Linked DNA regions of Rhizobium sp. SSA_523. The protein of the gene in region 1 binds, or shares a complex with, the protein of each later gene. Links are inferred from orthologs where the notes say so. Each region holds a gene or a part of one and is shown in the gene's direction. Other genes may lie near its edges. The genes, in order: accD, accC, QTJ18_RS19820 and accB.

Region 1 (2,755 bases):
TACATGATGGGCGGCGATCCGGATTACGCCACCTCGCTCGCCATCATGAAAGCCCTGCCGGCCTCCGGCGCCGATGTGATCGAGCTTGGCATGCCCTTTTCGGATCCGATGGCCGATGGCCCCGCCATCCAGCTTGCGGGGCAGCGGGCGCTTGCCGGCGGGCAGACCCTGTCGAAGACTTTGGATCTCGCCCGCGATTTCCGTCGGGACGACCAGGAGACGCCGATCGTCCTGATGGGCTATTACAACCCCATCTACAATATGGGCGTCGAAACCTTTCTGGATGCGGCACTGGAGGCCGGCATTGATGGATTGATCGTCGTCGACCTGCCGCCGGAAATGGACGACGAACTCTGCCTTCCGGCCCTTTCGAAAAACGTCAACTTCATCCGGCTTGCAACGCCGACGACGGATGAAAAGCGGCTGACCACCGTCCTGCGCAACACGTCGGGTTTCGTCTATTACGTCTCGATGAACGGTATTACCGGATCGGCCCTGCCGGATCCCTCGCGGGTTGGTGCCGCCGTTCAGCGCATCAAGGCCCATACGGATCTGCCGGTCTGCGTCGGCTTCGGCGTCAAGACGGCCGATCATGCCAAAGCGATCGGCGCGGCGGCCGATGGTGTCGTGGTAGGATCCGCCATCGTCGCGCAGGTCGCCGGCAGCCTGACCGCGGAAAACCAGGCGACGGAGCATACGGTGTCTGCCGTCACGACGCTGGTTAAGGGCCTGGCAAGCGGCGTGCGCGCAGCCCGCCTTGTTGCTGCCGAATAATCTCACCACATTGACGATGGTCAATCAGGAGTCTTGTCCGTGAACTGGATCACCAACTATGTGCGCCCCAAGATCAATTCGATGCTTGGTCGTCGGGAAGTGCCGGAAAACCTCTGGATCAAATGCCCGGAAACGGGCGAAATGGTCTTTCACAAGGATCTGGAAGACAATAAGTGGGTCATTCCAGCCTCCGGCTATCACATGAAGATGCCCGCCAAGGCGCGCCTGACGGATCTTTTCGATGGCGGCGTCTTCGAGAGACTGCCGCAGCCCAAGGTGGCGCAGGACCCTTTGAAATTCCGCGACTCGAAGAAATACAGCGATCGCCTGAAGGACAGCCGCATCAAGACGGATCAGGAAGACACGATCCTTGCCGGCCTCGGCAAGGTGAATAATGTCGACCTCGTTGCCGTCGTTCACGAGTTCAACTTCATCGGCGGATCGCTCGGCATGGCTGCGGGCGAGGCGATCGTGAAGGCTGCCGAACGCGCGCTTGCCGAACGCTGCCCGCTCGTCATTTTCCCGGCCTCCGGCGGCGCGCGCATGCAGGAGGGCATTCTCTCGCTGATGCAATTGCCGCGCACCACAGTGGCGATCGACATGCTGAAGGAAGCAGGCCTGCCTTACATCGTCGTTTTGACCAATCCGACGACGGGCGGCGTGACGGCATCCTATGCCATGCTGGGGGATGTGCATATTGCCGAACCCGGGGCGGAAATCGGTTTTGCCGGCAAGCGCGTCATCGAGCAGACCCTGCGCGAAAAGCTTCCGGAAGGCTTCCAGACATCGGAATATCTGCTGGAGCACGGCATGGTGGACATGGTGGTCAAACGGCACGATCTGGCGCAGACCCTGTCATCTTTGCTGCGTATCATGATGAAGCAGCCTGCCGATCACGACCAGTCCCTGGCGTTGACGGCCTGACATGCGGCAGAGCCTCGGGGATGCTGATGAATAAGAATGCCCAGAGCGAGGCAGAGACCGTCATCAACGACTTGATGAAACTGCACCCCAAGGGTTTCGACATGACCCTGGGGCGGATGCGGCGTCTTCTCGACGTGCTCGGCAATCCGCAGGATCGTCTGCCGCCGATGATCCATGTTGCGGGCACCAATGGCAAAGGATCGGTATCGGCCTTCAGCCGCGCGCTTCTGGAGGCGGGCGGGCATGCTGTGCATGTGCACACCTCTCCGCACCTCGTTCATTGGCATGAGCGCTATCGCATGGGCCGCACCGGCGAACCGGGACAGCTGGTGGCCGATTCGCTGCTGGCGGATGCCTTGCGGCGGGTGGCCGAGGCGAATGCCGGACAGGCCATCACCGTGTTCGAGATTCTGACTGCTGCCGGCTTCCTCCTGTTTTCGGAAAGTCCCGCCGATGCCGTCATCATCGAAGTGGGCATGGGCGGCCGCCTGGATTGCACCAATGTCGTGGATCGCCCGGCCGTTTCGGTCATCATGCCGATTTCATTCGACCACCAGGCCTATCTTGGGGACCGTGTGGAGCTGATCGCGGCCGAGAAGGCCGGCATTATGAAGAAGGGCTGTCCGGTGGTGATCGGCCACCAGGAGTTCGACGCGGCGGAAGAGGTCTTGGTCGCCACAGCGGAACGGCTGGGCTGTCCGCTCTCTGTCTACGGACAGGATTTTTCCGCGCATGAAGAATTCGGCCGCCTGATCTATCAGGATGATCGTGGCTTGGCAGACCTGCCTTTGCCGAGGCTTCCGGGCCGTCATCAGCTCGCCAATGCGGCGGCTGCCATCCGGGCTGTAAGGGCTGCCGGATTTGAGGTGACCGAGATCATGATGGAGCAGGCCATGCTGAATGTCGAATGGCCGGGTCGTCTTCAGCGCCTCACCGAGGGATCGCTCATTCCGCTGGCGCCGAAGGGCGCCGAGATCTGGGTGGATGGCGGTCATAATCCAGGCGCAGGAGAGGTCATCGCGGAGGCCATGGCGGCCTTCGAGGAAAAGCAGCCGCG
Region 2 (6,516 bases), 2.3 Mb from region 1 along the record:
GCTGCACGAGGCCGATGAACGCGCCGCCGGCGTGATCATCAATCCCGGCGCCTATGGCCATACCTCGATTGCCCTGCATGATGCGATCCGCGCCATCCGGGTGCCGGTGGTGGAGGTTCACATCTCCAATATTCATGCCCGGGAAGAATTCCGTCACAAGTCGATGATTGCACCTGCAGCCAAGGGCATGATCTGCGGATTTGGCCCGCAAGGCTACGTGCTGGCACTGCATGCCCTGCGCGACATCACAAGCTAAGAACAACAGAACATATAGGTTGACCATGTCTGAGAAGAAGAACGGTATCGACAAGGGGTTGATCCGCGACCTGGCGAACATCCTGAAGGATACGGATCTCACCGAGATCGAAGTGGAGCAGGAAGATCTGCGCATTCGCGTTTCGCGCAATATCCAGGCACCGCAATTCGTCCAGGCTGCGCTTCCTGCATCCTACGCGCCGCAGGCCGCTCCCCAGGCTGCCGGCGCCCCGGCGGCAGCCGCTCCGGCCGCCGATGCCGGCAAGGATCGCGCCAATGCGGTAACGGCGCCGATGGTGGGCACCGCCTATCTGTCCCCCGCCCCCGGCGCACGCGCCTTCATCGAAGTGGGGACCATGGTCAAGGAAGGCCAGACCCTTCTCATCATCGAAGCCATGAAGACCATGAACCAGATCCCTGCACCCCGCTCCGGCAAGGTGACGGAAATCATCGTCAACGATGCGCAGCCGGTCGAATATGGCGAGCCGCTCGTCATCATCGAGTGATTCCAACTAAGGCCTCCTCATGATTTCCAAGATCCTCATAGCCAATCGCGGCGAGATCGCACTGCGCGTCCTTCGGGCCTGCAAGGAGCTCGGCATCGCAACTGTGGCCGTTCACTCGACCGCCGATGCCAATGCCATGCATGTCCGGCTTGCCGACGAAAGCGTGTGCATCGGTCCTCCGCCCTCGCGAGACAGCTATCTCAACATTCATCAGATCGTTGCCGCCTGCGAGATCACCGGCGCCGATGCCGTGCATCCGGGGTACGGCTTCCTGTCGGAAAACGCCAAGTTCGCCGATATTCTTGAAGCGCACGGCATCACCTTCATCGGACCGACGGCGGAGCATATTCGCCTGATGGGCGACAAGATCACCGCCAAGCAGACCGCCGTCGAGCTCGGCATCCCGGTCGTGCCCGGCTCTGCCGGCGAGGTGACGCAGGAAAACGCGCTGGAAACGGCGCGCCAGATCGGCTTCCCGGTCCTCATCAAGGCGACCGCCGGCGGCGGCGGACGCGGCATGAAGGTGGCCAAGACAGAAGCCGATCTCGACGAGGCCTTCAATACGGCCCGTACCGAAGCCTCTGCCGCCTTCGGCAATGCTGCGGTCTACATGGAGAAATATCTCGGCAAGCCGCGCCATATCGAGGTGCAGGTGGTGGGCGACGGCGCCGGCAATGCCATCCATCTCGGCGAACGTGACTGCTCGCTGCAGCGGCGCCACCAGAAGGTGTGGGAAGAGGCCAATTCTCCGGCGCTCAACGTCGAGCAGCGGATGAAGATCGGCCAGATCTGCGCCGACGCGATGGAGAAGATGAAATATCGCGGCGCCGGAACCGTCGAGTTTCTGTACGAGAATGGCGAATTCTACTTCATTGAAATGAATACGCGCCTGCAGGTGGAGCATCCGATCACGGAGGCCATTACCGGCATCGATCTCGTTCACGAGCAGATCCGTGTCGCCTCCGGAGCCGGCCTGTCGGTCACCCAGGACGAGATCACCTTTTCCGGCCATGCCATCGAATGCCGCATCAATGCGGAAGATCCGCGGACGTTCGTGCCCTCGCCCGGTACGATCACGCATTTCCATGCCCCGGGCGGTCTTGGCGTTCGCGTCGATTCGGGCGCCTATGCCGGCTACAAGATCCCGCCTTATTACGACAGCCTGATCGGCAAGCTGATCGTGCACGGACGCACGCGCGTCGAATGCATGATGCGTCTTCGCCGTGTTCTCGACGAATTCGTCGTGGACGGTATCAAGACGACGTTGCCGCTGTTCCAGGATCTGGTGTCCAACCAGGATATTGCGAATGGCGATTACGACATTCACTGGCTCGAGAACTACCTGGCTAACGACAAGCCGCAAGGATAAGCATGGCAGGGCGACGCGGCAGATATTATCCAGCCATCACACCGGATGTTCTGCTGCGCGCCTATTCCATCGGCCTGTTCCCCATGGCCGATTCGGCCGACGATCCGGAGATCTTCTGGGTCGAGCCGGAAATTCGCGGCGTTCTTCCCCTTGATGATTTCCATGTCTCGAAAAGCCTGCGCAAGGTCATCCGGAAGAGCCCCTTCGACATCCGCGTCAACACCTGCTTCGAAGCGGTGATGCGGGGCTGTGCTGCGGAAACGGAAGACCGGCCGAGCACCTGGATCAACAGCACAATATGTCAGCTTTATACCGATCTGCATCGCATGGGGCATGCGCATAGCGTGGAAGCGTTCGAGCAGGATCAGCTGGTGGGCGGGCTCTACGGTGTCTCCCTCGGCGCGGCCTTCTTCGGCGAGAGCATGTTCTCGCGGCGCACCAATGCCTCGAAGATCTGCCTCGTCCACCTTGTCGAGCGGCTGAACGCCAATGGCTTCCGCCTCCTCGACACGCAATTCACCACGGAACACCTGAAAACCTTCGGCGCGATCGACGTGCCCAAGTCGGATTATCTCGTCCTGCTGAAAGCGGCGACGGAATCACCGCACAGGCCTTTCCCCTGACATTGCCGCCTGCGGCCAGCCCCCTTCCCCCTGACCGGGCGCTAGCAGCAGTTTCCGCCGATATCGCCATCTGCGGGTGCGAGGGTCTGTACCTGCGCTAAACCCTATTTCTTGGCGGAGGCCGGCGGCGGTACGTCGGACTTCTGCTTGCAGCCGGTCAGCCAGACGTCGTAGATCGGATGTTCCACGGCATTGAGGCCAGGACTGTCGGCAAACATCCAGCCCGTAAAGATGCGGCGGATCTTGCGGTCTAGGGTGATCTCGTCCACCTCCACGAAGCCGTCGATACGTTGCGCTTCGCTGTCGTCGCGGGAATAGCAGACCTTCGGCGTCACCTGGAGTGCGCCATATTGCACCGTCTCGTTGACATAGACGTCGAACTTGGTGATACGGCCGGTGATCTTGTCGATCCCGGCAAATTCGGCCACCGGATTGTCGATACGCGCTGCAGCGGCGGGCAAAGCTGTCGTGACGGACAACGCAGCCCCCGCTGCCAGCAGGATGACGATCGGGCGAAGATGTTTCATTGGCATGGATCCCACCACATGATTGGACTGGTTCCACGGGAGGCTGCAGAACCAGAACGCGCTATCGTGCAAATGTGGCGTCAGCGCGGAGAGGAGCCTCAGGCGCCAGGCGTCCAGGCATCATAATCGCCTGTCACGCGCGGACGTTCGCCGGTGGCTTCCAGCGAGCCTTTGGGGCGATAGGCGAAGGCGGTTCCGGTGAGGTTGGGCAGGTGCGGCTTCTGCCACTCGCGCACCACATAGTCTTCCCGGCTCGGCGGCGTATCGGTGCGGTAATGCATCCAGCCATGCCAGCCGGCGGGGATTGCCGAGGCTTCCGTCGGGCCCTTGAAGATCACCCAGCGGCGCGGCAGACCGAAGGAGGTCATGCCGCCTTCATAATACACATTGCCGAATTCATCTTCACCGACGCGCTTGCCGTGGCGCCACGTATAGAAGCGAGTGCCGATCGTCTGGCCGTTCCACCAGGTGAAGATCTGAAGAAGAAGATTTTTCATGAGTTTTCCAACGTCCTCGCGAGAGACAAGGAATGTATCCTTGCCCCGCTTATGCAATGTCGAACCGGCAATGTCCAGCGCTTCGCGGCCTGCTCTCCGCTATTTGAGCGGCATGCGGAAGCCGGCATGGGAGGGAGCAAAACCAAGCCGCTCATAGAAGCGGTGGGCATCGGTGCGGCGCGCATTGGAGATTACATAGGCCGCCTTGCATCCGTGCCGGCGGCCCTCTTCAAGCGCATGCGCAATCATGCGGGCACCGATCCCCTGCCCGCGCAGATCGGCGCGGGTCTGCACCGCTTCGATGCGCATATTCAGCGCGCCGCGGCCCGGCAGGCTGCGCAGAAAACTGATCTGGAACGTACCGACGACCGCATCCTGCGCCAAGCAGACGAAAAGATGGTCCTGCGCCGACGCATCGATGGCGTGAAAAGCCTTGAGATAATCCTCATGCGCCTCGGGATCGGTCGTGTCGCCATGGCCGCCAAGCGCATCCTCTGCGAACAATGCGACGAGATCGGGCAGATCCTCCTCCCGCGCCTTGCGGATTACAATCGTGCCGCCATCCATCCTGCTGCTCCTCCTCCTGCCAAGTCCATCAGCAGCGTAGCGCGTCCACGGAGGTCGCTCCACCGCAAATTGCTCGAACGCTCGCTCGCCGAGACCCAGACGTCCACATCCAGGCAAAGCCGGCGGGCTCTACGCAAGCAGCGGCTTTTCGAGAATCAGGGCCTCGATGCCGCTCGCGGCATCACCACAATTCTTCGTGCGATCCACCTCGACAAAGCCCAGGCGCTTGTAGAAGGATATGGCGCCCTGATTGCGCGGCTCCACCTCGAGACGCATGATCTCGGCATCGGGAAAACAGGTTTCCAGTTCGGCGAAAATGTCCCGGCCGATCCCCTCGCCCTGAAAGGCCGGGAGCACGTAAAGCTGGTGCAGGATCGCGGTCTTGGTCATGGTTTCGGACATGGCGGCAAAGCCGATGCCGCCGATCTGCCGCCCGTCATCCGCCACCAGATATTCGCCGTCGCGCTTGTTGATCCGCGCCTTGATGGCAGCAAGAGAGTGCCAGGCAGCGATCAGCTCATTGACCTTGGCCTCCCCATAGAAGCCGTCATAGGTCGCGTGCCAGGTTTCGACCAGAAGGCTGCGAATGACCTCCGCATCCTTATCGCTGGCGCTGCGGACGAAAAACACCATCTCACTCTCCGGATCCTGCTCTGCCGAGCCCGGCGGCACGCGCACTGGGTTTCGCGGTCACCGAACGCCCATGCCTATTCGTCTTCGATACCGAGCTTGGACTTCACCAGTGCCTGCACCGCCTGTGGGTTGGCCTTGCCGCCAGTCGCCTTCATGACCTGGCCGACGAACCAGCCGGACAGCGTCGGCTTCGCCTTGACCTTGGCAACCTGATCGGGGTTGGCAGCGATGATATCGTCCACCGCCTTTTCGATGGCGCCGGTGTCGGTCACCTGCCGCATGCCGCGCGCCTCGACGATCTCCGCCGGGTCGCCGCCTTCGGCAAAGACGATCTCGAACAGGTCCTTGGCGATCTTGCCGGAAATCGTTTCCGCCTTGATGAGATCGATGATTCCGCCGAGCTGAACGGGCGAAACCGGAGTCTCTTCAATGCCTTTGCCGGCTTTGTTCAAGGCACCCAGCAGGTCGTTGATAACCCAGTTCGCCGCCGTCTTGCCGTCACGGCCTTCGGCCACGGCTTCGAAATAATCGGCAATCGCCTTTTCCGAAACCAGCACGGACGCGTCGTAGATCGAAAGGCCGAGCTCGCGCACGAAACGCGACTTCTTGTCATCCGGCAGTTCCGGCAGATGCGCCTTCAGCTCCGCCACAAAGGCGTCGTCGAATTCCAGCGGCAGAAGGTCGGGATCGGGGAAATAGCGGTAATCATGCGCATCCTCCTTGGAGCGCATCGAGCGCGTTTCGCCCTTGCCGGGATCGAAGAGCCGGGTTTCCTGGTCGATCGAGCCGCCTTCCTCCAGAATGGCGATCTGGCGTCGCGCCTCGTATTCGATGGCCTGGCCGATGAAGCGGATGGAGTTGACGTTCTTGATTTCGCAGCGCGTGCCGAAACCTTCGCCGGGACGGCGCACGGAGACGTTGACGTCCGCCCGCATCGAGCCCTCGTCCATATTGCCGTCGCAGGTGCCGAGATAGCGCACGATCGAGCGCAGCTTCGTCATATAGGCCTTGGCCTCGTCGGAAGAACGCATATCGGGCTTGGAGACGATCTCCATCAGCGCCACGCCGGAGCGGTTCAGGTCGACATAGGACATGGTCGGATGCTGGTCATGCATGGATTTACCGGCGTCCTGCTCCAGATGCAGGCGCTCGATGCCGATCTCGATATCCTCGAACTGGCCCTGACGGTCGGGGCCGAGGGAAATGACGATCTTGCCTTCGCCGACAATCGGATCCTTGAACTGCGAAATCTGGTAGCCCTGCGGCAGATCCGGGTAGAAGTAATTCTTGCGATCGAAGATCGAGCGGTTGTTGATCTGCGCCTTCAGGCCGAGCCCCGTGCGCACCGCCTGCTTGACGCATTCCTCGTTGATCACCGGCAGCATGCCCGGCATGGCGGCATCCACCAGCGAGACATTGGAATTGGGAGCACGGCCGAATTCTGTCGACGCCCCCGAAAACAGTTTGGATCTCGAGAGAACCTGGGCATGCACTTCCATGCCGATGATCACTTCCCAATCACCAGTGGCACCGGGAATG
Region 3 (8,096 bases), 450 kb from region 1 along the record:
GCCGGGGATTGGCGGTCTTCAGAAGCGGACGGTTGTTGCGCTTGTTGACCCGTTCCCAGAGAATGTCCAGATCCGCTCTCAGCCACACCGACAGGCCGCCCGACTGGATGCAGGCGCGCGTCCGCTCGTTGATGAAGGCGCCCCCGCCGGTGGAAATTATGCGCGGGCCCGATTTCAACAGGCGTTCGATGACGCGGGTTTCCAGGGCCCGGAACTCCGCCTCGCCATAGGCTTCGAAGAGTTCGGGAATGGTCATGCGCGACACGCGTTCGATCTCGGCATCGGTATCGATGAAGGGAAGCCCCATCTGCTGGGCGACCAGGCGACCGATGACCGACTTCCCGGCACCCATCAACCCGACAAAGATCAGGTTGCGGCGGCCAAGGGCGGCACGCGCGCGACGGGCCAGCGTCACCGGCTCCACCAAATGTTCACCAAGATCGGGCATTGTGCTCGTACGCCATCCTCTCGCATTCCGCTTCCGCACCGTATCGACAAATGCAGTGGAAGCGTCAAGACGCGGGTCCGGCGAAATGAGCGGCAGCAACGGGTTCTTGCGCTTGTATTCGCCATTTCGCATATAGTAGCGCAGTATCGGAGTCGACCATGCCCACCCTCTTCCGCTTCCTCTTTATTCTCGGCGTCATTGCGGGCATTGTCTATGGAAGCATGTTTGCCCTTGTCCTGCTGGTAGAACCGCGGGAGCGGGAGGTGACCGTGCGCATTCCCTCAGAAAAGCTCAATCCTCCGGCAGGCGACCAGACAGGATCCGTTCCCTCGAGGCCGGCAGAGCCATGAGCGCCGGCGCAGGAACGAGGCTTGATCTGTCGGCGGCCCATCTGGAATCCTTTCTCGAGATGATGAGCGCCGAACGCGGTGCGGCCAATAACACGCTGCAGTCCTACGAACGCGACCTCAGCGATCTCCTGCACTTCCTGAAGAGCCGGAAGACATCGCTGACGGCAGCGGCATCCGCCGATCTCGCAGCCTATCTCGCGCATCTGAGCGCACAGGGCTTTGCCGCCTCGTCGCAGGCGCGCCGATTGTCGGCCATGCGGCAATTCTACAAGTTTCTCTACGCGGAAGGTCTGCGCGGTGACGACCCCACCGCCATTCTCGATGCGCCCCGCAGGCAGGCCGCCCTGCCGAAGATCCTCAGTGAGAGCGATGTGAGCCGGCTCCTGACGCTGGCGGCCGAGGAGGCGGCGCAGGAGGGTCCGGGTCTGGCCTTCCGGCTGCGCATGCTGGCGCTTCTCGAACTTCTCTATGCGACCGGCATGCGGGTGAGCGAGCTGGTTTCCCTGCCGGCCAAGGTTCTCGATCACGAAGGCCGCTTTCTGATGATCCGCGGCAAGGGCAACAAGGAGCGGCTGGTGCCGCTGTCGCGCTCGGCGATCAAGGCCCTGGCCGCGCTTGGCGAGCACCGCAGACAGGCGGAAAAGGCAGGCCAGGCGGAAAGTCCCTGGCTGTTTCCCGCCGCCAGCAAAGAAGGCTATCTGCCAAGACAGGTCTTTGCGCGCGAGCTGAAGGACCTCGCCTCGCGCGCCGGCATCCGCGCGTCCCACATCTCTCCGCATGTGCTGCGGCACGCCTTTGCCAGTCATCTTCTGCAAAACGGTGCGGACCTGCGTATCGTGCAGGAACTGCTTGGACATTCAGACATTTCCACAACACAGATCTACACGCATGTTCTGGAGGAACGCCTGCGCCAGGTGGTAGAAACGCATCACCCTCTTGCAAAAAGCGCCAAAAACCCTGATTAGAGCGCGGGCGGAGGCGGCCCGGCCGCGAGACATGATCGGAAAACGGAGCTCATGCAGACTTATCTCGACTTCGAAAAGCCTATCTCCGACCTGGAAGGCAAGATCCATGAGCTGAAGAAGCTCGCGGCGGAAGATGAAAGCATCGATACGTCGGACGAGATCCAGCGGCTTGAAGTGCGCGTCCGCGAAGCCATGCAGGACATCTATTCCAAACTGTCCGCCTGGCAGAAGACGCAGGTTGCGCGGCACCCGCAGCGACCGCACTTCGTCGACTATGCCAGCCGCCTGTTTACCGAATTCACGCCTCTTGCAGGCGATCGTTCCTTTGGCGAGGACGCCGCCATTCAGGCCGGGCTCGGTCGGTTCCGCGGTCAGCCGGTGGCAATCATCGGCCAGGAAAAAGGCCACGACACCAAGTCGCGCATCAAGCACAATTTCGGCAGCCCGCGTCCGGAAGGCTATCGCAAGGCCATCCGCGTGATGGAAATGGCGGATCGCTTCGGCCTGCCGGTGATCTCGCTCGTCGATACCGCCGGCGCCTATCCCGGTGTCGGCGCCGAGGAGCGCGGCCAGGCGGAAGCCATTGCGCGCTCGACCGAGACCTGCCTCGGCCTGCACGTGCCGATGATCTCGATCGTCATCGGTGAAGGCGGTTCCGGTGGCGCCATCGCCATTGCGGCAGCCAACCGGGTCTATATGCTGGAGCATTCGATCTATTCGGTGATCTCGCCGGAAGGTGCGGCGTCCATCCTGTGGCGCGATTCCACCCGGGCCCGGGAAGCCGCCACCAATATGAAGATCACCGCGGAAGACCTCAAAGGCCTCGGCGTCATCGACGGCATCATCCCCGAGCCGCTTGGCGGAGCCCATCGCGATCCGGCTGCGGTGATCGATGACGCAGGCGATGTTCTGGAAACCGCGCTTGCCGAACTCGGGGCGCTGACGCCGCAGGACGTCCGCATGGCGCGCCGGCAGAAATTCCTCGATATCGGCCGAAATCTCTAAAGCGGGGCATTTTGCCGCGCTAATTTCACAATCTTGTGCAATGTCTTGTTGTCACGGGGGTAAGATTCTGGAAAGCTTACCGCTTTATTATTGATGACAGAATGGGTATGAGCAGATGAGCTGCACCCGTTGGTCTGATTTTGTGTGATCCTTGCCTATGCGCCTGAGACATATCGCCACCCTTCTGCTGATGGCTACAGCCCTTGCCGGCTGTAATGACACGATCGACGGCGCCATTGACGTGTCGAAGGTCAAGAACAAGGTTGAGCAGCCTTTGCCTTCGCGCATTGTCGCGGAGATGCAGAAGAAGAACATGCCGCGCAATTCGCCGATCATGATCCGTGTCTTCAAGGAAGAAGGCAAGATGGAGATCTGGAAGGCCAAGGCGGACAACCGGTTCGACAAGATCGCCGACTATGACATCTGCGCCTGGTCCGGCAAGCTCGGCCCGAAGGTGAAGGAAGGCGACCGCCAGGCGCCCGAAGGCTTCTACAACCTGACGCCGGCACATCTCAATCCCAATTCCAAATATTATCTGGCCATCAATACCGGCTTTCCCAACCGTTATGATGCCGCCAATGGCCGGTCCGGCTCCAATTTGATGATCCACGGCGCCTGCTCGTCGTCTGGATGCTATTCGATGACGGATGCGCAGATCCTGGAAATCTATGCCTTTGCGCGCGACGCCTTCCGCGGCGGACAGACGGCTGTCCAGCTGCAGGCCTTTCCCTTCCGCATGACCGCCGAGAACATGGCGCGCCACCGCACCAGCGAGAATCTCGAATTCTGGAAGATGCTGAAGGTCGGCTACGACAATTTCGAAGTGACCAAGCGTCCGCCGGAGGTCAATGTCTGCGGCCGGAAATATGTCTTCAACCAGGAGTTTCAGGGTGCAGCCGGCCTGTCTCCGGCAGCAGCCTGCCCGCCCATGGCCTCCCCTCCGGCGCTTGCCTCGGCACTCTCCGCCTATGAAAAGCAGTATGAACTCGCTTATGCGAAGGCCGTCGACAAGCTGGATGGCAAACTTTGGTACGAGCCGACGGAAGCGGAGCGCAAGGCCATCGTGGCCGAAAAGCGCAAGGGTCGCGACCTCGCCTATGCCCCGACGGGAACCTCGCTTGCCGCCGGCAAGCTGGTTGCGCCGGCAGAATTCGAGAAACTGATGTCAGCCCGTCTGGGTAAGCCGGCCCCGGCGCCGGCCCAGATCCTGACGGCATCGACCTCGACCGAACCGAGCGTCGAAAAACAGGGCCGCCTGGAGGCCTCCGCTTCGCTGCCCGGCAAGCGGACCGCCGCATCCGTTCAGGAAGCCATGACGGCGCCTGCAACGACGGCAACAGCGGCAACGACCACGACGACCCCGACCACGACGACTGGCTCGATCCCCGTTCCGGGACGCAATCCGCTCGCCTATACTGTCGAGCCACAGCCGGTTCAGAGCCAGAGCGTGAGCCAGAACACAGACAGAAAGCCTTTCTGGAAATTGTGGTAGGCGCCGCGTGGCCACGCCAGGGGCGCAGATCGTCTACGACCTGAAGGGGCTGAAATGCCCCCTGCCCGCCATAAAGGCCCGCAAGAAGCTCGCAACGCTGCCGTCGGGCCAGGAACTGGTTCTGGAAACCACCGATCCTTTGGCAGGGATTGATATTCCCCACATGTGCCATGAGCAAGGCCATGTCCTGCTGGCCTCGGAGCGAACCGCGAGTGGCCATCGCTTCGTCATCCGGCGCGGCGAGATAACAAGGCCGAAAGAGGCTTTTTCCTGAAGCGCGTGCCCCGAAATCTGCACCGCTTCGCACAAGCGGCGGGCGGAAGGAAAGCGCGAGACGCGTCAATCAGCGGCGAAAACCCGGGACGGCCAGCGGATTGTCCGCCAGGGCAGCCCGATCGGGCCGGTCGATGCGCGGCTGGCCGGTGAATGCGGCAAACAGGTCCGTCACGAAGTCCTCGCTGAGGCCCTGGGTGATCAGAACCATCCGTGTCTTGCGCTCGCTGCCGGGCGGCCAATGCGGCAGGCGCTCCGGCGGATGAAACAGGGTCTGCACCCCATGCAGGACCAGCGGTCGTTCCACATTGTCGGCAAGCTTCACGATCGCCTTCATGCGCAGCAGCTTCTCGCCATGCGCCGAACGCAGCAGATCAATGAAGAGCTCCATGGCCATCGGATCGATGGGCTCGTCATGAATGATCGAGAAGGAGCGGATATCCGTTCCGTGGCGGTTCACGTCATGATGGTGGGACCCGTGATGGGCATGGCCGCCATGGCCGTGATCGTCATGATGATGGTGGTGATCGTCATGATGGTGATGATGGTGGTGACCCGCGGCAGAATCCGCAGGCGCCGCATGGTCAGCCTCTTCCTCGTGCAGCCAGCGGCCGACATCTGCGATCTTGCTATCAGGTGCATAGAGGCCATTGATCAGCACGCTGATCCGGCCCGCATCCGGCGTATCGCCGTCCAGTCGCGCCGCACGCGGATTGAGGGCGCGCAGCCGCGCCTCCAGGGCCGCCTTGTCCTTGCCGTCCGTCAGGCTGGTCTTGGTGATGACGAGGCGATCGGCGACGGCAACCTGCTTGAGGGCCTCGATATGCTGATCAATGGTCGACAGTCCGTGAACGGCATCGACAACCGTCACCACGCCGTCCAGCTGATAGCTCTGGCACAGAACGGGATGGCCCATCACCGCCTGCATGACCGGCGCGGGATCGGCAAGGCCCGTCGTCTCGATGACCACGCGGCGGATCGGCTTGATGCGACCCGTCTGCATCTGGTCGATCAGCGAGGCGAGCGTCTCCACCAGTTCGCCGCGAATGGTGCAGCACAGGCAGCCATTGGACAGTTCCAGCAGCGTATCGCCGGAGCTTTCGACGAGCAGGTTATCGATCCCCACTTCGCCGAACTCGTTGATGATCACCGCCGTGTCCTTGGCGGACGGATCCTTCAGGATCCGATTGAGCAGCGTGGATTTGCCGGCGCCGAGAAAGCCGGTCAGGACGGAGACCGGAATACGCTCATTGGGTGCTGGCATTTGCAGATCCTGACGCTCACAAGAGACTAAGCAGGCATTCGTCGGCGAACCAACCAATGTCTGCTTAGATGTTTTTGTTTTTGCAGAGTTTTATCCCAAAACCGGCTACCACTTTTGGGAAACTCTGCTTAGAAGGAGGCCGGCCGGGGAATGGGGACCGGGATATTGGCGATTTCGCCCTTTGCGGGCGTCGGAGGCGGAAGAATGGCGGCGAGGCTGAAGCGCGGCGGACGCGCCATCTCCTTGATGTAAGGCGACTGCACGATCATCCGGCCTTCGTCGTCGCGCCCTTCGCTACGGATCTTGGCCGCCTTGGGATTACAGATTTCGGCACTGACATCCACCACCCCCGTCTGGTCCGGGCCATAGGGCTGAAGATAACCCAGAAGATCGCCCGTACCCTGCGGCAGGCCGAAGGCCTTTTGCAGCAGATCGGCCGATTCATCGGCGCGGCCGGCAAGACTGTCGGCGCCCAGCACAACCGAAACGAGCGTTCGTCCATTGCGGGTCGCCGAAGAGACCTGGTTGAAACCGGAGGCGCAGATGAAACCCGTCTTCATGCCGTCGGCACCATCGAAACGGCCGATCAGCATATTGTAGTTCGGGTAGTCCTTCGTGCCGGTGGACACGCCTTCGAGGGCAAAATAGCCCGCATAATCGGCATATTCCCGGCGCAGCTGAACGGCGAGGATCGCCAGATCGCGGGCAGTGGTATACTGGCCCTTGCCGGGCAGGCCATGCGGATTGATGAAGCGCGTCGATGTCATCCCGAGCTCTGCCGCCTGGATGTTCATCATCGAGACGAAATTCTCGGCCGAACCGCCCACCGTTTCCGCAACCGCCACGGCGACGTCATTGGCCGATTTCACCATCAGGATCTTCAGTGCCGCATCGAGCGTCATGGATGCGCCGGGCTTGACATACATCTTGCTGGCCGGCTGGTCCACGGCATTGCGGCTCATCACGACCGGCGTGTCGAGGCTGACCTTGCCGCTCTTGATCGCCTTGAAGGTAACATAGACCGTCATCAGCTTGGTCAGCGATGCCGGATACCAGCGGCGAAACGCTTCCTGATGCGCCAGAACCCGGCCGGAACGCACATCGACGACCATTTTCGGATTGGCGAGAGCGTCGGAGGCATAGGGGCCGGTCAGGGCCGTCAAGCTGACCGCAGCGGCCAGCAAAGTCTTGGCAGTCAGTCGGATCATCCGGTCGAGCAAAGGCAGGCCTCGTTCAGCTGCGGGGAGTGTGCCAGCGGCGCTTAAAGTGAAACTGACCGGACAGGAACCGATCGGTCCCATCAGGTCGAACTCCCGCTCTAAGTCGCGCTTGTGACGAAGGAATGGCAAACATCATTGATTCCGTCAATTCTGCGGCGCAATATCTTCCCTCTTGCGTTGGCCGGCTTTGAGCCGTCAACCATAGCCGTAAATGATGACAGGATGTCCCATGCCGATCTTGAACAGAGCTGCCGAACTCCAGAAAGAGGTCACGGAGTGGCGGCGCCATCTTCATGAACGGCCCGAGCTTCTCTACGACGTGGATGAGACTGCTGCCTTCGTGGCGGACAAGCTGCGCGCTTTCGGTGTCGATGAGGTGGTCACCGGTCTCGGACGCACAGGTGTCGTCGGCATCATCCGCGGCAAGGGCGAAAGCGAAAGGGTCGTCGGATTGCGCGCCGATATGGATGCCCTGCCGCTGGAGGAGATTTCCGGCAGGCCCTGGGCATCCCGCATACCGGGCAAGATGCATGCCTGCGGCCATGATGGGCACACGGCCATGCTGCTGGGTGCCGCCAGGCATCTGGCGGAGACGCGCAATTTCAACGGAAGCGTCGCGGTGATCTTCCAGCCGGCCGAGGAAGGTGGCAGGGGCGCGCTTGCCATGGTCGAAGACGGGCTGATGGACCGCTTCGGCATTCAGGAAGTCTATGGCATGCACAATATGCCGGGCATGCCGCTCGGGACCTTCGCCATCCGCAAGGGCGGCATCATGGCGGCGCCGGACAAGTTCACGATCAAGATTGCCGGCCGCGGTGGACATGCCGCCGAGCCGCACCGCACGGCGGACCCGATCGTCATCGGCGCGCAGATCGTCAACGGGCTGCAGATGATCGCGGCGCGCAATGCCAATCCCTTGCGGTCCGTCGTTGTCTCGATCACCCAGTTCCACGCCGGCACCACGCACAATATCATTCCCGAAGAGGCTTTCCTGACCGGAACGGTTCGCAGCCTGGACGAGAATGTCCGCGATCTTGCCGAAGCGCGCATCCGCCAGATCGCCGAGGGCATCGCAGCGG
Region 4 (2,708 bases), 2.3 Mb from region 1 along the record:
TCCGCTTCATCCTGAAGGAATTCCCGATTCTCGGCCCGGATTCCATGGCGGCGCACCGGGTGGCCAATGCCGTGCGGCTCGTCGCGCCGGACAAATACCTGACCTTCCACCGCGCTTTGCTCGGCGGCCAGGCGCGCGCGACGGAAGAGACGGCCCTGCAGGTCGCCGCCATGCTCGGCATTGCCGAGGCCGATATTCGCCAGACCATGGCCGACAAGCCGAATGATCCGCAGGTGCAGGCGACTTACGAACTTGCCAATGCGCTGGGCATTTCGGGCACGCCTTTCTACGTGGTCGGCGACGAGGCCGTCTTCGGCGCTGTCGGCCACGAGGATCTCCTGTCCAAGATCGGCAATATCCGCAGTTGCGGAAAGACCGATTGCTGATCGACGATCCGCGGGCGGCTCATCCTTCCCCCTGGCTTATGCACGGCTTTGAATGCCGGGGGCTTTCCCTTGCCGTCGCGCCGGTCTATAGGTTGCCCTGATCTTTTGACGGGACATCCATGAGCAAGACCATCTTCGTCCTCAACGGACCGAACCTGAACATGCTGGGCAAACGCGAACCTGGTATTTATGGCGGCCAGACGCTGAAGGATATCGAGGCCAATTGCGTGGCGGCCGGCGAGACGCTGGGCTTCTCTGTGGAGTGCTTCCAGAGCAATCACGAGGGCGTCCTGGTCGACAGGCTGCACGAGGCCGATGAACGCGCCGCCGGCGTGATCATCAATCCCGGCGCCTATGGCCATACCTCGATTGCCCTGCATGATGCGATCCGCGCCATCCGGGTGCCGGTGGTGGAGGTTCACATCTCCAATATTCATGCCCGGGAAGAATTCCGTCACAAGTCGATGATTGCACCTGCAGCCAAGGGCATGATCTGCGGATTTGGCCCGCAAGGCTACGTGCTGGCACTGCATGCCCTGCGCGACATCACAAGCTAAGAACAACAGAACATATAGGTTGACCATGTCTGAGAAGAAGAACGGTATCGACAAGGGGTTGATCCGCGACCTGGCGAACATCCTGAAGGATACGGATCTCACCGAGATCGAAGTGGAGCAGGAAGATCTGCGCATTCGCGTTTCGCGCAATATCCAGGCACCGCAATTCGTCCAGGCTGCGCTTCCTGCATCCTACGCGCCGCAGGCCGCTCCCCAGGCTGCCGGCGCCCCGGCGGCAGCCGCTCCGGCCGCCGATGCCGGCAAGGATCGCGCCAATGCGGTAACGGCGCCGATGGTGGGCACCGCCTATCTGTCCCCCGCCCCCGGCGCACGCGCCTTCATCGAAGTGGGGACCATGGTCAAGGAAGGCCAGACCCTTCTCATCATCGAAGCCATGAAGACCATGAACCAGATCCCTGCACCCCGCTCCGGCAAGGTGACGGAAATCATCGTCAACGATGCGCAGCCGGTCGAATATGGCGAGCCGCTCGTCATCATCGAGTGATTCCAACTAAGGCCTCCTCATGATTTCCAAGATCCTCATAGCCAATCGCGGCGAGATCGCACTGCGCGTCCTTCGGGCCTGCAAGGAGCTCGGCATCGCAACTGTGGCCGTTCACTCGACCGCCGATGCCAATGCCATGCATGTCCGGCTTGCCGACGAAAGCGTGTGCATCGGTCCTCCGCCCTCGCGAGACAGCTATCTCAACATTCATCAGATCGTTGCCGCCTGCGAGATCACCGGCGCCGATGCCGTGCATCCGGGGTACGGCTTCCTGTCGGAAAACGCCAAGTTCGCCGATATTCTTGAAGCGCACGGCATCACCTTCATCGGACCGACGGCGGAGCATATTCGCCTGATGGGCGACAAGATCACCGCCAAGCAGACCGCCGTCGAGCTCGGCATCCCGGTCGTGCCCGGCTCTGCCGGCGAGGTGACGCAGGAAAACGCGCTGGAAACGGCGCGCCAGATCGGCTTCCCGGTCCTCATCAAGGCGACCGCCGGCGGCGGCGGACGCGGCATGAAGGTGGCCAAGACAGAAGCCGATCTCGACGAGGCCTTCAATACGGCCCGTACCGAAGCCTCTGCCGCCTTCGGCAATGCTGCGGTCTACATGGAGAAATATCTCGGCAAGCCGCGCCATATCGAGGTGCAGGTGGTGGGCGACGGCGCCGGCAATGCCATCCATCTCGGCGAACGTGACTGCTCGCTGCAGCGGCGCCACCAGAAGGTGTGGGAAGAGGCCAATTCTCCGGCGCTCAACGTCGAGCAGCGGATGAAGATCGGCCAGATCTGCGCCGACGCGATGGAGAAGATGAAATATCGCGGCGCCGGAACCGTCGAGTTTCTGTACGAGAATGGCGAATTCTACTTCATTGAAATGAATACGCGCCTGCAGGTGGAGCATCCGATCACGGAGGCCATTACCGGCATCGATCTCGTTCACGAGCAGATCCGTGTCGCCTCCGGAGCCGGCCTGTCGGTCACCCAGGACGAGATCACCTTTTCCGGCCATGCCATCGAATGCCGCATCAATGCGGAAGATCCGCGGACGTTCGTGCCCTCGCCCGGTACGATCACGCATTTCCATGCCCCGGGCGGTCTTGGCGTTCGCGTCGATTCGGGCGCCTATGCCGGCTACAAGATCCCGCCTTATTACGACAGCCTGATCGGCAAGCTGATCGTGCACGGACGCACGCGCGTCGAATGCATGATGCGTCTTCGCCGTGTTCTCGACGAATTCGTCGTGGACGGTATCAAGAC

The links.
Region 2: the proteins of accD (region 1) and accC are in contact, whole or in part, in a solved structure (PDB 8UXZ), measured with the Escherichia coli proteins. The link is inferred for Rhizobium sp. SSA_523 from one-to-one orthologs.
Region 3: the proteins of accD (region 1) and QTJ18_RS19820 are in contact, whole or in part, in a solved structure (PDB 8UXZ), measured with the Escherichia coli proteins. The link is inferred for Rhizobium sp. SSA_523 from one-to-one orthologs.
Region 4: the proteins of accD (region 1) and accB are in contact, whole or in part, in a solved structure (PDB 8UXZ), measured with the Escherichia coli proteins. The link is inferred for Rhizobium sp. SSA_523 from one-to-one orthologs.

The regions. Positions count from the first base shown.
Region 1 is NZ_CP129382.1:2,845,704-2,848,458, forward strand. It holds accD (acetyl-CoA carboxylase, carboxyltransferase subunit beta), read left to right. Parts: upstream 1-813; coding sequence 814-1,698; downstream 1,699-2,755. Other genes in the region: trpA (tryptophan synthase subunit alpha), read left to right, coding at 1-774; QTJ18_RS21805 (bifunctional folylpolyglutamate synthase/dihydrofolate synthase), read left to right, coding at 1,725-2,755.
Region 2 is NZ_CP129382.1:568,623-575,138, reverse strand. The notes cover bases 1-2,955. They hold accC (acetyl-CoA carboxylase biotin carboxylase subunit), read left to right. Parts: upstream 1-780; coding sequence 781-2,130; downstream 2,131-2,955. Other genes in these bases: QTJ18_RS11015 (DUF2155 domain-containing protein), read right to left, coding at 2,858-2,955; aat (leucyl/phenylalanyl-tRNA--protein transferase), read left to right, coding at 2,133-2,753; accB (acetyl-CoA carboxylase biotin carboxyl carrier protein), read left to right, coding at 282-761; aroQ (type II 3-dehydroquinate dehydratase), read left to right, coding at 1-256. Also shown: more of QTJ18_RS11015, read right to left, coding at 2,956-3,280; QTJ18_RS11010 (NADH:ubiquinone oxidoreductase subunit NDUFA12), read right to left, coding at 3,379-3,777; QTJ18_RS11005 (GNAT family N-acetyltransferase), read right to left, coding at 3,877-4,344; QTJ18_RS11000 (GNAT family N-acetyltransferase), read right to left, coding at 4,474-4,974; Asp-tRNA(Asn)/Glu-tRNA(Gln) amidotransferase subunit GatB, read right to left, coding at 5,052-6,516. UniProt on the Escherichia coli protein: This protein is a component of the acetyl coenzyme A carboxylase complex; first, biotin carboxylase catalyzes the carboxylation of the carrier protein and then the transcarboxylase transfers the carboxyl group to form malonyl-CoA.
Region 3 is NZ_CP129382.1:2,398,827-2,406,922, forward strand. Bases 904-3,791 are described here. They hold QTJ18_RS19820 (acetyl-CoA carboxylase carboxyltransferase subunit alpha), read left to right. Parts: upstream 904-1,814; coding sequence 1,815-2,768; downstream 2,769-3,791. Other genes in these bases: xerD (site-specific tyrosine recombinase XerD), read left to right, coding at 904-1,763; QTJ18_RS19825 (L,D-transpeptidase family protein), read left to right, coding at 2,926-3,791. In the rest of the region: QTJ18_RS19805 (shikimate kinase), read right to left, coding at 1-448; QTJ18_RS19810 (hypothetical protein), read left to right, coding at 607-798; more of xerD, read left to right, coding at 795-903; more of QTJ18_RS19825, read left to right, coding at 3,792-4,260; QTJ18_RS19830 (sulfurtransferase TusA family protein), read left to right, coding at 4,268-4,534; QTJ18_RS19835 (CobW family GTP-binding protein), read right to left, coding at 4,604-5,797; QTJ18_RS19840 (D-alanyl-D-alanine carboxypeptidase family protein), read right to left, coding at 5,926-7,005; QTJ18_RS19845 (M20 aminoacylase family protein), read left to right, coding at 7,247-8,096. UniProt on the Escherichia coli protein: Component of the acetyl coenzyme A carboxylase (ACC) complex. First, biotin carboxylase catalyzes the carboxylation of biotin on its carrier protein (BCCP) and then the CO(2) group is transferred by the carboxyltransferase to acetyl-CoA to form malonyl-CoA.
Region 4 is NZ_CP129382.1:573,118-575,825, reverse strand. It holds accB (acetyl-CoA carboxylase biotin carboxyl carrier protein), read left to right. Parts: upstream 1-968; coding sequence 969-1,448; downstream 1,449-2,708. Other genes in the region: accC (acetyl-CoA carboxylase biotin carboxylase subunit), read left to right, coding at 1,468-2,708; aroQ (type II 3-dehydroquinate dehydratase), read left to right, coding at 506-943; QTJ18_RS11040 (DsbA family protein), read left to right, coding at 1-386. UniProt on the Escherichia coli protein: This protein is a component of the acetyl coenzyme A carboxylase complex; first, biotin carboxylase catalyzes the carboxylation of the carrier protein and then the transcarboxylase transfers the carboxyl group to form malonyl-CoA.